Regions from separate parts of the Streptomyces sp. NBC_00096 genome, predicted to be linked through region 1. Evidence: riboswitches for the same ligand, from Rfam matches in the RefSeq annotation. Region 1 holds a riboswitch; each other region holds the start of a gene.

What was found. Region 1 has a riboswitch for cobalamin ahead of OG904_RS02620 (ribonucleoside triphosphate reductase). Riboswitches for the same ligand answer to the same signal wherever they lie in the genome.
Region 2: linked by a shared signal. The riboswitch ahead of OG904_RS00135 (ABC transporter substrate-binding protein) and the one ahead of OG904_RS02620 (ribonucleoside triphosphate reductase) in region 1 are both predicted to bind cobalamin.
Region 3: linked by a shared signal. The riboswitch ahead of OG904_RS31190 (DUF4430 domain-containing protein) and the one ahead of OG904_RS02620 (ribonucleoside triphosphate reductase) in region 1 are both predicted to bind cobalamin.

What each region holds. Positions count from the first base shown of each region.
Region 1 covers NZ_CP108221.1:582,453-585,620, reverse strand. Annotated here, with positions in the region: gene OG904_RS02625 (glycoside hydrolase family 71 protein) at 1-1,502, shown strand, start outside; cobalamin riboswitch at 1,591-1,741, shown strand; gene OG904_RS02620 (ribonucleoside triphosphate reductase) at 1,770-3,168, shown strand, end outside.
Region 2 covers NZ_CP108221.1:27,773-30,940, forward strand. Annotated here, with positions in the region: gene OG904_RS00130 (helix-turn-helix domain-containing protein) at 1-977, shown strand, start outside; cobalamin riboswitch at 980-1,121, shown strand; gene OG904_RS00135 (ABC transporter substrate-binding protein) at 1,157-2,161, shown strand; gene OG904_RS00140 (FecCD family ABC transporter permease) at 2,158-3,168, shown strand, end outside.
Region 3 covers NZ_CP108221.1:6,970,123-6,973,290, forward strand. Annotated here, with positions in the region: gene OG904_RS31185 (cobalamin-binding protein) at 232-1,158, shown strand; gene OG904_RS31190 (DUF4430 domain-containing protein) at 1,250-1,738, opposite strand; cobalamin riboswitch at 1,882-2,031, opposite strand; gene OG904_RS31195 (BlaI/MecI/CopY family transcriptional regulator) at 2,211-2,582, shown strand; gene OG904_RS31200 (M56 family metallopeptidase) at 2,579-3,168, shown strand, end outside.

The DNA.
Region 1 (3,168 bases):
GGGTGCCCGGTGACCCCGGTGACGTCGCCACGCCCTCGGCCACCGGCCCGAGCCCCTCCGCGTCCGCCGGCGGGAGTCCGGGTGCGAAGGCTCCGGACAAGGGCGTCCCGCAGACCGGTACGGACAGCGGGGTGCGCCCCGCCGGAGCCCTGCCCTTCGACCTGCCGCAGACGGCCACCCTGCGCTCCGGCGACGCCGGCAAGAAGCTGGTCTTCGCCCACTACTTCACGCCCTACCCGCTCTCCCTCGACAACGCGAAGGCCGACTCCGACTACTACACCCGCAACTACCTGGACCCGGCGGGCGAGAGCGGCAAGCACGAACGCTACGGCGGCCTGCTGCGCGACCGGCCGCTGCCCGTCCAGCCCAAGGACGGCAACTGGGAGCTCGCCAACCTCCAGCAGGAGGTGCGCACGGCCCGCGCCGCCGGCATCGACGGATTCACCCTCGACCTGCTCTCCCTCTCCGGGAAGAACTGGGACCGCTCCAAGCTCCTGATGGAGGCGGCCCGTTCGGTGGACCCGGCCTTCAGGGTCATGCTGATGCCGGACATGACCTCCCTGGGGACCGATGATCCGCGCGTGCTCGCCGACGCCCTGGCCGACCTCGCCGCGGCCCCGGCCGCACACCGCCTCTCCGACGGACGGCTGGTCGTCTCGCCCTTCAAGGCGGAGGCCAAGAGCGCGGCCTGGTGGACCCAGGTCATGGACGCCCTGAAGTCCGGGCACGGCATCCGCACCGCGTTCGTCCCGCTCTTCCTCGACTTCGGCGCGCACAGCGGCGATTTCTCGTCCATCAGCTACGGGTTCTCCGAATGGGGCAGCCGGAGCTACGTCGGCCAGGAGAGCTCCACGCGCGACGTGCGCAGGGCCCACGACGCGGGCAAGATCTGGATGCAGCCCGTGTCGGTCCAGGACGCCCGCCCCAACCAGGGCATCTACGACGAGGCCGGCAACACCGCGACCCTGCGCGCCACATGGACCCGGTCCATCGAGGACGGGGCCGACTGGGTCCAGCTCACCACCTGGAACGACTACAGCGAGGGGAGCCAGTTCGCCCCGTCGCTGCACAACGGTTATTCCTACCTCGACCTGTCCTCGTACTACCTCACCAAGTTCAAGACGGGCAGCTGGCCGAAGATCGTCCGGGACACGCTGTACCTGACCGCGCGCACCCAGTTCGCCTCCGCCGACCCGAGCGGCAGCCAGTCCCTGGTCATGTCGCTCCGCAAGGGCAGCGCCGCGGCCCGCGACACGGTGGAGGTGCTGAGCTTCCTGGCCGCGCCCGCGAGCATCCGTACGGCCGTCGGGACGGCCGAGGACGTGCGCGAGGCCCCGGTCGGGGTGCACTCCGAACTGCTGCCACTGAAGCCGGGCAGGGCCTCGGCGGTCGTGGTGCGCGGTGGCAGCACCGGGGTTCGGGTGGAGCTGGGCTACCCGGTGGACCGTGCGGTGGAGGTCCAGGACCTCCAGTACTACGCGGCCACCAGCGGCCGCGGGTAACGGGCGGGCGGAGCCGGGGCGAAGGGCCTGAGTCGCAGGACCTTCGTCACCCCATATGTAGTGGTGGCGTGCCCGAGTCGTATCCATATGTAGTGTTGGTCCTGCCGGTTCGGCGGGGCCCGCTCATGCGCGCCCCGACCGAGGCAACAGGGAACCCGGTGGGAATCCGGGACTGCCCCGCAACGGTGAGTCCGCTCCGGCGGACGAGTCCGACACCTGCCGGCACGTGATCCATTCTTCCGTGCCAAGCCTCGTGGGAGGGCTGCCGTGACTGCTGCCGTCGACGCCGTAGAGACCGTGACCGAATACCTGGACCGCCGGGACTGGCGGGTGAACGCCAATGCCAACCAGGGGTACTCGCTCGGCGGCCTCATCCTCAACGCCGCGGGCAAGATCACCGCGAACTACTGGCTGGAGCAGGTCTACCCCGAGGCCGTGGCCCGCGCCCACCGCGAGGGCGACCTCCACATCCACGACCTGGACATGCTCTCCGGCTACTGCGCCGGATGGTCCCTGCGCACCCTGCTGACCGAGGGCTTCAACGGAGTCCCCGGCCAGATCGACTCCGCCCCGCCCCGGCACCTGTCCTCGGCCGTCGGGCAGATCGTGAACTTCCTCGGCACCCTGCAGAACGAATGGGCCGGCGCCCAGGCCTTCTCCTCCTTCGACACCTGCCTCGCCCCCTACGTCCGCCTCGACGCGATGACGTACGAACAGGTCAGGCAGTGCGTCCAGGAGCTCGTGCACAACCTGAACGTGCCCTCGCGCTGGGGCACCCAGACCCCCTTCACCAACCTCACCTTCGACTGGACCTGCCCCGAGGACCTGCGCGAGCAGATCCCGGTGGTCGCGGGGGAGGAGACCGGTTTCACCTACGGCGAGCTCCAGGCCGAGATGGACATGATCAACCGGGCGTACATCGAGGTGATGACGGAGGGCGACGCCACCGGCCGGGTGTTCACCTTCCCCATCCCGACCTACAACATCACCCGGGACTTCCCCTGGGAGAGCGAGAACGCCGAACGGCTCTTCGCGATGACCGCCAAGTACGGACTCCCGTACTTCCAGAACTTCATCAACTCCGAGCTCGAACCGAACATGATCCGCTCCATGTGCTGCCGGCTCCAGCTGGACCTGACGGAGCTCCTCAAGCGCGGCAACGGCCTCTTCGGCAGCGCCGAGCAGACCGGCTCGCTCGGGGTGGTCACCCTCAACTGCGCCCGGCTCGGACACACCCACGCGGGCGACGAGGCGGGGCTGCTCGCCGAGGTGGACCGGCTGTGCGCGCTGGCCAGGGACAGCCTCGAACTGAAGCGGACCACCGTCCAGGACCTGATCGACGGCGGCCTCTTCCCGTACACCAAGCGGTACCTGGGCACCCTGCGCAACCACTTCTCCACCATCGGCGTCAACGGCGTCAACGAGATGATCCGCAACTTCAGCGGGGGCGCGTACGACATCACCGCGCCCGAGGGCCACGCCCTCGCGGTCCGGCTCCTCGACCGGGTCCGGGAGCGGATGGTGGACTTCCAGGAGAGCACCGGTCACCTCTACAACCTGGAGGCCACCCCGGCCGAGGGCACCACCTACCGCTTCGCGAAGGAGGACCGGGCCCGCTTCCCCGGCATCCTCCAGGCCGGCACCGACGCCAACCCGTACTACACCA
Region 2 (3,168 bases), 550 kb from region 1:
CGGGCCGGCGACGGGTGCCAGGGCTCCGCCGCGAGGAGGTCGCGCAGCTGGCCGGGGTCAGCGTCGACTACTACATCCGGCTGGAGCAGGGCCGCAACCTGCACGTTTCCACCGAGGTGCTCGACGCGGTGGCCCGTGCGCTACGGCTCGACGCCACCGAGCGCAGCCACCTCTTCGACCTGGCCCGGCCGCAGCGGGCCGACGGGCGCGGGTCCGGAGGCGGAGGCGGAAACGGCCACGGACATGGGCACGGGCTCGGGCTCGGGCTCGGGCTCGGGCTCGGGCTCGGAGATGGGCTCAGAGATGGGCCAGGACATGGGCCAGGACATGGGCTCGGGCATGGGCGCGGACACCAGCCGGGAAGCGACCCCGTACGCGGATCCGCGCCCGGAACCGTCCGCGCCGCCGGATCCACCGGAGCCGCCGTACCGCAGCGCGTGCGGGCCGGGCTGTACCGGGTGCTGGACGCCCTGGACGGCACCCCGGCGATGATCATGGGGCACCGGCTGGACGTCCTGGCCGCGAACCGGCTCGCCAAGGCCCTCTACACCGACTTCGACGCACTGGCCCACCGGGACCGCAACCTCGCCCGCTTCATCTTCCTCGACCCCGCCGCCCGCGAGCTCCTCGCCGACTGGGAGACCGGCGCGCGCGGAGCCGTCGCCGCGCTGCGGCTCTACGCGGGCCGGCACCCGTACGACCCCGCGCTGCGCCCCCTCGTCGACGAACTGTCGGAGAGCGACGAGGACTTCCGGCAGTGGTGGGCCGCGCACGACGTGCTCGAATACACCCACGGCACCAAGCGCTACCGCCACCCCGTCGTCGGTGAACTGGCCCTGGAGTACGAGTCCCTCACCCTCCCGGACGACCCCGACCAGGCCCTCTACCTCTACACCGCCGAGCCGGGATCCCCCTCCGAAGAGGCCCTGCGGACGCTCGCCTCCCGGACGGCCGACGCGCTGCACCCGAACGGATGATCGCACTCCGTATGGCAGAGTGGACCGGGTCATCCAGGCGGTGCAGGACAGGAATCCGGTGCGAATCCGGTGCGGTCCCGCCACTGTGACCGGAACCCCCAGGGGAACCGGAGCCAGACACTGACGCACCGCCTTTTCGGTTCGACCAGGGGACGCGGATCCCCCGGAGAGGCTTCGTCATGCCGTCGTACCCCCGCGCACTTCTGCGCGCGCTCCTGCCCGTCCCGCTCCTGATACCGCTGACCGCGTGCGGGGCCCCGGCGGGATCCCCGGCCGGGGCGAACGACGCGGCCGCGGGGGCGGGCGCCGCGCCCGGGTACCCGTACACCGTCACCAACTGCGGTGTCAGCAGCACCTATCAGGCGCCGCCGCGGCGCGCCGTCGCGATGAACCAGCACGCCACCGAGATCCTCCTGGCCCTCGGGCTGGAGGAGAAGATGGCCGGGACGGCCTACCTCGACGACGCCGTGCTGCCCGCCTACCGACCCGCCTACGACAAGATCAAGGTGCTGGCGAAGGAGTACCCCTCCAAGGAGGTCCTGCTCGGCGCCAACCCCGATTTCGTGTACGGGGGTTACTCCAGCGCCTTCGACAAGGCGCAGGGCCGCGACCGCGAGGGCCTCGCGAAGTCCGGCATCAACTCCCGGCTCAGCGTGGAGTACTGCACCGACGGGAAGGTCGGCCTGGAACAGCTCAGGACCGAGATCACCGAAGTGGCGCGGACCTTCGGTGTGCCCGAGCGCGGCGACAAGCTCATCGCGGACGAACAGCGCCGCATCGACGCCGTTCGCGGGCGGGTGAAGGACAAGGCCCGGCCCGCCGTCTTCGTCTACGACTCGGGCGAGGCCTCCGCCTTCACCTCGGGAGGCAAGGGCATCGGCAACGAGATCGTCTCGCTGGCGGGCGGGACGAACGTGTTCGCCGACCTCGAGGACACCTTCGGCGACGTGTCGTGGGAGAAGGTCATCGAGCGCAAGCCCGAGGTCGTCCTCATCTACGACTACGGCGGCACCACCGTCGAAGCCAAGAAGCAGCGCCTGTTGAACGACCCGGCGCTGGCGCAGGTTCCCGCCGTCAGGAACCAGCGGTTCGTCGTACTGCCGCTGTCCTCCGCGGTACTCGGCGTGCGCGTGGCCGACGCCGTGGAGTCGCTGGGCGGCGGGCTCCACCCCGACGCCGCGTGAGGCGTCGGTTCGCCCGCGCGTCCACCCGTACACCGCTCGTCCTGGCCGTACTCGCCGGCGCGCTGGCCGCGTCGGCCGTGGCGGGGCTGGCCCTGGGGCCGGTACGGATCCCTCCCGGCCAGGTGCTCGACATCGTGCTCGGGGGACCCGGACCGGGAGGGGGCGCGGGCGCCTTCGGGGCGATCGTGTGGGACGTCCGGATGCCGCGCGTCCTGCTCGGGGCCGTCGTCGGCGCGGGACTGGCCGTCGCGGGAACCGTGCTCCAGGCCCTCGTACGCAATCCGCTCGCCGACCCGTTCCTGCTCGGAGCCTCCTCCGGGGCCTCGGCGGGAGCGGTGCTGGTGATCGTCTTCGGCGCCGGGGTCCTCGGGTTCGCGGGCGGGGCCGCCGTACCGCTCGCCGCCTTCGCCGGGTCGATGGGCGCACTCGTCGCCGTCTACGCGATGGCCCGGCGCGGCGGCGCCATGACCACCGGCCGGCTGATCCTCGCCGGAGTCGCGGTGCAGTACGTCCTGTCCGCCCTGACCAGCCTCATCCTGGTGCTGGCCGCGCACCCCGACCAGATCCGCAGCGTGCTGTTCTGGACGCTCGGCGGACTCGGCGGGGCCCGCTGGGGCGAACTGGCCCTGCCCGCCGGCGCCCTGCTCCTCGGCACCGGGCTGCTGGTCGCCCTCGCCCGGCCGCTCGACCTGCTGCTCGCGGGGGAGGAGGGCGCCCACACGCTCGGCCTGGACACCAGCCGGTTCCGGGCCGCCGTCTTCGTCCTCACCTCGCTGGTCATCGGGGTGCTGGTGGCCTACAGCGGGGCGATCGGCTTCGTGGGGCTGATGGTTCCGCACGCCGCCCGCATGGTCGTCGGCGCCGGGCACCGGGCGCTGCTGCCGGTGGCCGCCCTGGGCGGGGCGGTGTTCCTGACCCTGGCCGACCTGGTGGCCCGTACCGCCGCCGCGCCGGAGGAGATCCCGGTCGGTGTGGTCACGGCTCTCGTCGGCGGACCGTTCTTCCTG
Region 3 (3,168 bases), 6.4 Mb from region 1:
CGCGGCGGGATCGCCGTGCTCCCCGGGCCCGCCGACGGCGACGGCGAACCGTCTCCGCTCCCACCCGGTACGAGGTCGTGGTGGGCGCGCGCTCCGGCGCCGACCCGGGCGATGTGGCACGCAGGGAATTCCCGTGTGCGGGTGGCGGGTTGGCGCCACAGGTCAGGAGGGGCGCAACGCGGGCCCGGCTCGGGAACTTCGCCCTCCTTGGGGAGCACCTACAGTCGGTGCATGCGCATCGTCTCCCTGCTCCCGGCGGCCACGGACATCGTGGCGGACCTCGGTCTCGCCGCAGACCTGGTCGGACGCACCCACGAATGCGACTGGCCACCGGAGGCGGTCGCCCCGGTTCCGGTCGTCACGAGGGCCGAGTTCGCCGTGGAGGAGCTCAGCAGCCGGGAGATCTCCGAAGCCGTGGGCGGGGCCGCCCATGCCGGCTCCTCCCTCTACACCCTGGACACGGCGGCGCTCGCCGCGCTCGACCCGGAGATCGTGCTCACCCAGGACCTGTGCGACGTCTGCGCGGTGTCCTACGAGGCGGTCTCCCGTGCGGTGCGCGTACTGGACGCGGGCCCCCGGGTGCTGAGCCTGGAGCCGCGCACCCTCGACGACGTACTGGACTGCCTGGTCACCGTGGGGGAGTCGCTGGGCGTACGGGAGCGGGCCGAGCGGCGGCGGGAACAGTTGCGCCGCCGGCTCGCCGAGGTGGAGCGGCTGACCCGGGGCCGGGAACGGCCCCGGGTGGTGGCCATCGAGTGGCTCGACCCGCTGTGGCCCGCCGGGCACTGGGTGCCCGAGCAGATCACGTGCGCCGGAGGCGAGCCGCTCCTCGCCGCACCGGGCGAGCACACCGGGCCGATGACCTGGGAGGCGGTACGGGCGGCCCGCCCCGACGTCGTCCTGCTCCTGCCGTGCGGATTCCCGCCCGAGCGGACCCTGCGCGAGCGCGAGCTCCTGACCTCCCTGCCCGGGTGGGACGAGCTGCCCGCCGTACGGGCCGGGGAGGTCTGGGTCCTGGACGGGCCCGCCTACTTCAACCGGCCCGGACCGCGCGTCGTGCGCGGCGCCGAAGTACTGGCCCACGTACTGCACGGCGTGCGGGCGGGCGAGCCGGTGACTCCGGCTGAGGCGTGCCGCCTGGAGCAGCCCCCGGGGTGAGGAGTCAGGGGGAGGCCCGCAGGAGTCAGGCCCGCAGGAGTCAGGCCCGCAGGAGTCAGGCCCGCAGGAGTCGGAAGGAGGTCCGCAGGCGTCAGAAGGAGGTCCAGGTGAAGGCCACCTGGTCGCCGGCGTTCAGCTTGAACTGGCAGCCGCCGACCGGGGTGGGGGCGCCGTTGACGGAGATGCTCCAGTAGGCGGAGCCGCCCCCGCTGACCTTCTTGATCGTGTCGACGGAGAAGTCGTCGAACGACGCGTACCAGGTGCCGTCCCAGGTGAAGTGCTTCTTCCTGGCCGCGTCGTCCAGTGCGGCGGTGGGCGTGGGGACGGCGGTCGGGTTCGCCGAGCCGTTGGTGCCGTCGCACTTGTGCGTGCCGCCGGTGGCGGTGGTCACCTCGTGCCCCTTCGTCTTTATCCTGCCCTTGAACAGCACCCCGTTCGGGCCCTGGACCGTGAGGCTGACCTTGACGGGGGCGTTGGTGTGCGGGACGGGCTTGGCCTGGGCGACGGCAGGGGCCGTGGCGAGCGCCAGCCCCAGGGCGGCCGTGGTGACGAGGGCGCGGCGGACGAGGTTCGGGTGCATGTGCTGCCTTCCGGGCGGGCCGGTCCACAGCACGAACCCGGCCGCGCGGACACGCCCGACAGCGCGCGCTCCCCCTGGGCAGCGGGAACGGGCGGTCGACGAGTCGGCGACCCAGGGCTCCGCGCTGCAGACCATGACAGGGGGAGTGGTACGAACCGGATGCCGGGCTCCCCGACTCGGAGCGCGTACGTACGCGCCCCACACGGTTGCAGGTCAGCGCCGGATTCGCACCGGCTTCCCCCAGGTCAAACGGCCATTCAGTTGTCACCCGGAGCGACCGGGCAGTCGAATCGTACGGTCGCGGGAGCGCCGTGACCAGGGGTCACTTTCCGGCCACGCATCCGGCACCCCGCTCGGGGGCGCCCCGGTGCCGGGCCGGTCGATAATGGTGGTCGGAGTGGAGCCGCTCGGCGTCCGCGGAACAGCAGCCGGTCCACCCCGCCGCAAACGATCGACCTGAGAGGAAGGTTCCGTGACGGACAGCGCGAACGAACGCCGGCCGGCGGGCGAGCTGGAGTCCAGCGTTCTGGCGGCGCTCTGGGCGGCGGGCACACCGCAGTCGGCGGCGCAGGTGCGGGCGGCGATACCGCAGCCGCTGGCCCGGACCACGGTGGCGACGCTCCTCGCCCGGCTGCAGGAGAAGGGCGTCATCGACCGCACCCCGGGCGGACGGGGCTTCCTGTACCACCCGGTCGAAGACGCCCACGGCCTCACCGCACGCCGGATGCACCGCGAGCTCGACCAGGACGGTGACCGCAGCGTGGTCCTGGCCCGGTTCGTCGAAGGGCTGGGCCCCGGCGACGAGGCGGAGCTCAGGCGGCTGCTGGAGGAAGGCGGTCGGTGATCGCCCTGCTGATCGTCCCGCTCCTGCTGCCCTGGCTGCTGCCGCCGCTCGCCCGGCGCACCGCCGCCCGGGTGAGGCCCGGGGTCGCGCTGTGGACGATCACCCTCGCCACCGCGGCGCTCGCCGTCGGGGTCGTGGCCTGCCTCGGAGTCCTGCTGCTGCCGCTCGCCCTGGCGGTTCCGCCCGTGGCCGCCCTCGTCCACCTGGTCCAGCCGCTCCGGGCCGGTCCGGCGCTCCTGACGCTGGGCGTCTCCGCGCTGTCCGGCGCGCTCGCCGCGGTCACCGCGGTCACCGTGGTCCGGCGTGCGATCTCCGAGGCGAAGCACCTGCGCACCGCCCGCCAGGGTGTCGCCCGCCTCCCGCACTCGGGGGAGCTCTGCGTCCTGGACGACGCCCGACCGGATGCCTACGCCCTGCCCGGCGGTCTGCGGAGCGGGGGCCGGGTCGTGGTGACCACCGGCATGCTGCGCTCCCTGGAACCGCGCGAACGCGAAGCCCTCCTGGCCCACGAGCGCGCCCACCTCGCGGCGCGCCACCACCTCTTCCTCGCCGTCGCCCAGCTCGCCGGATGGTGCCACCCGGCCCT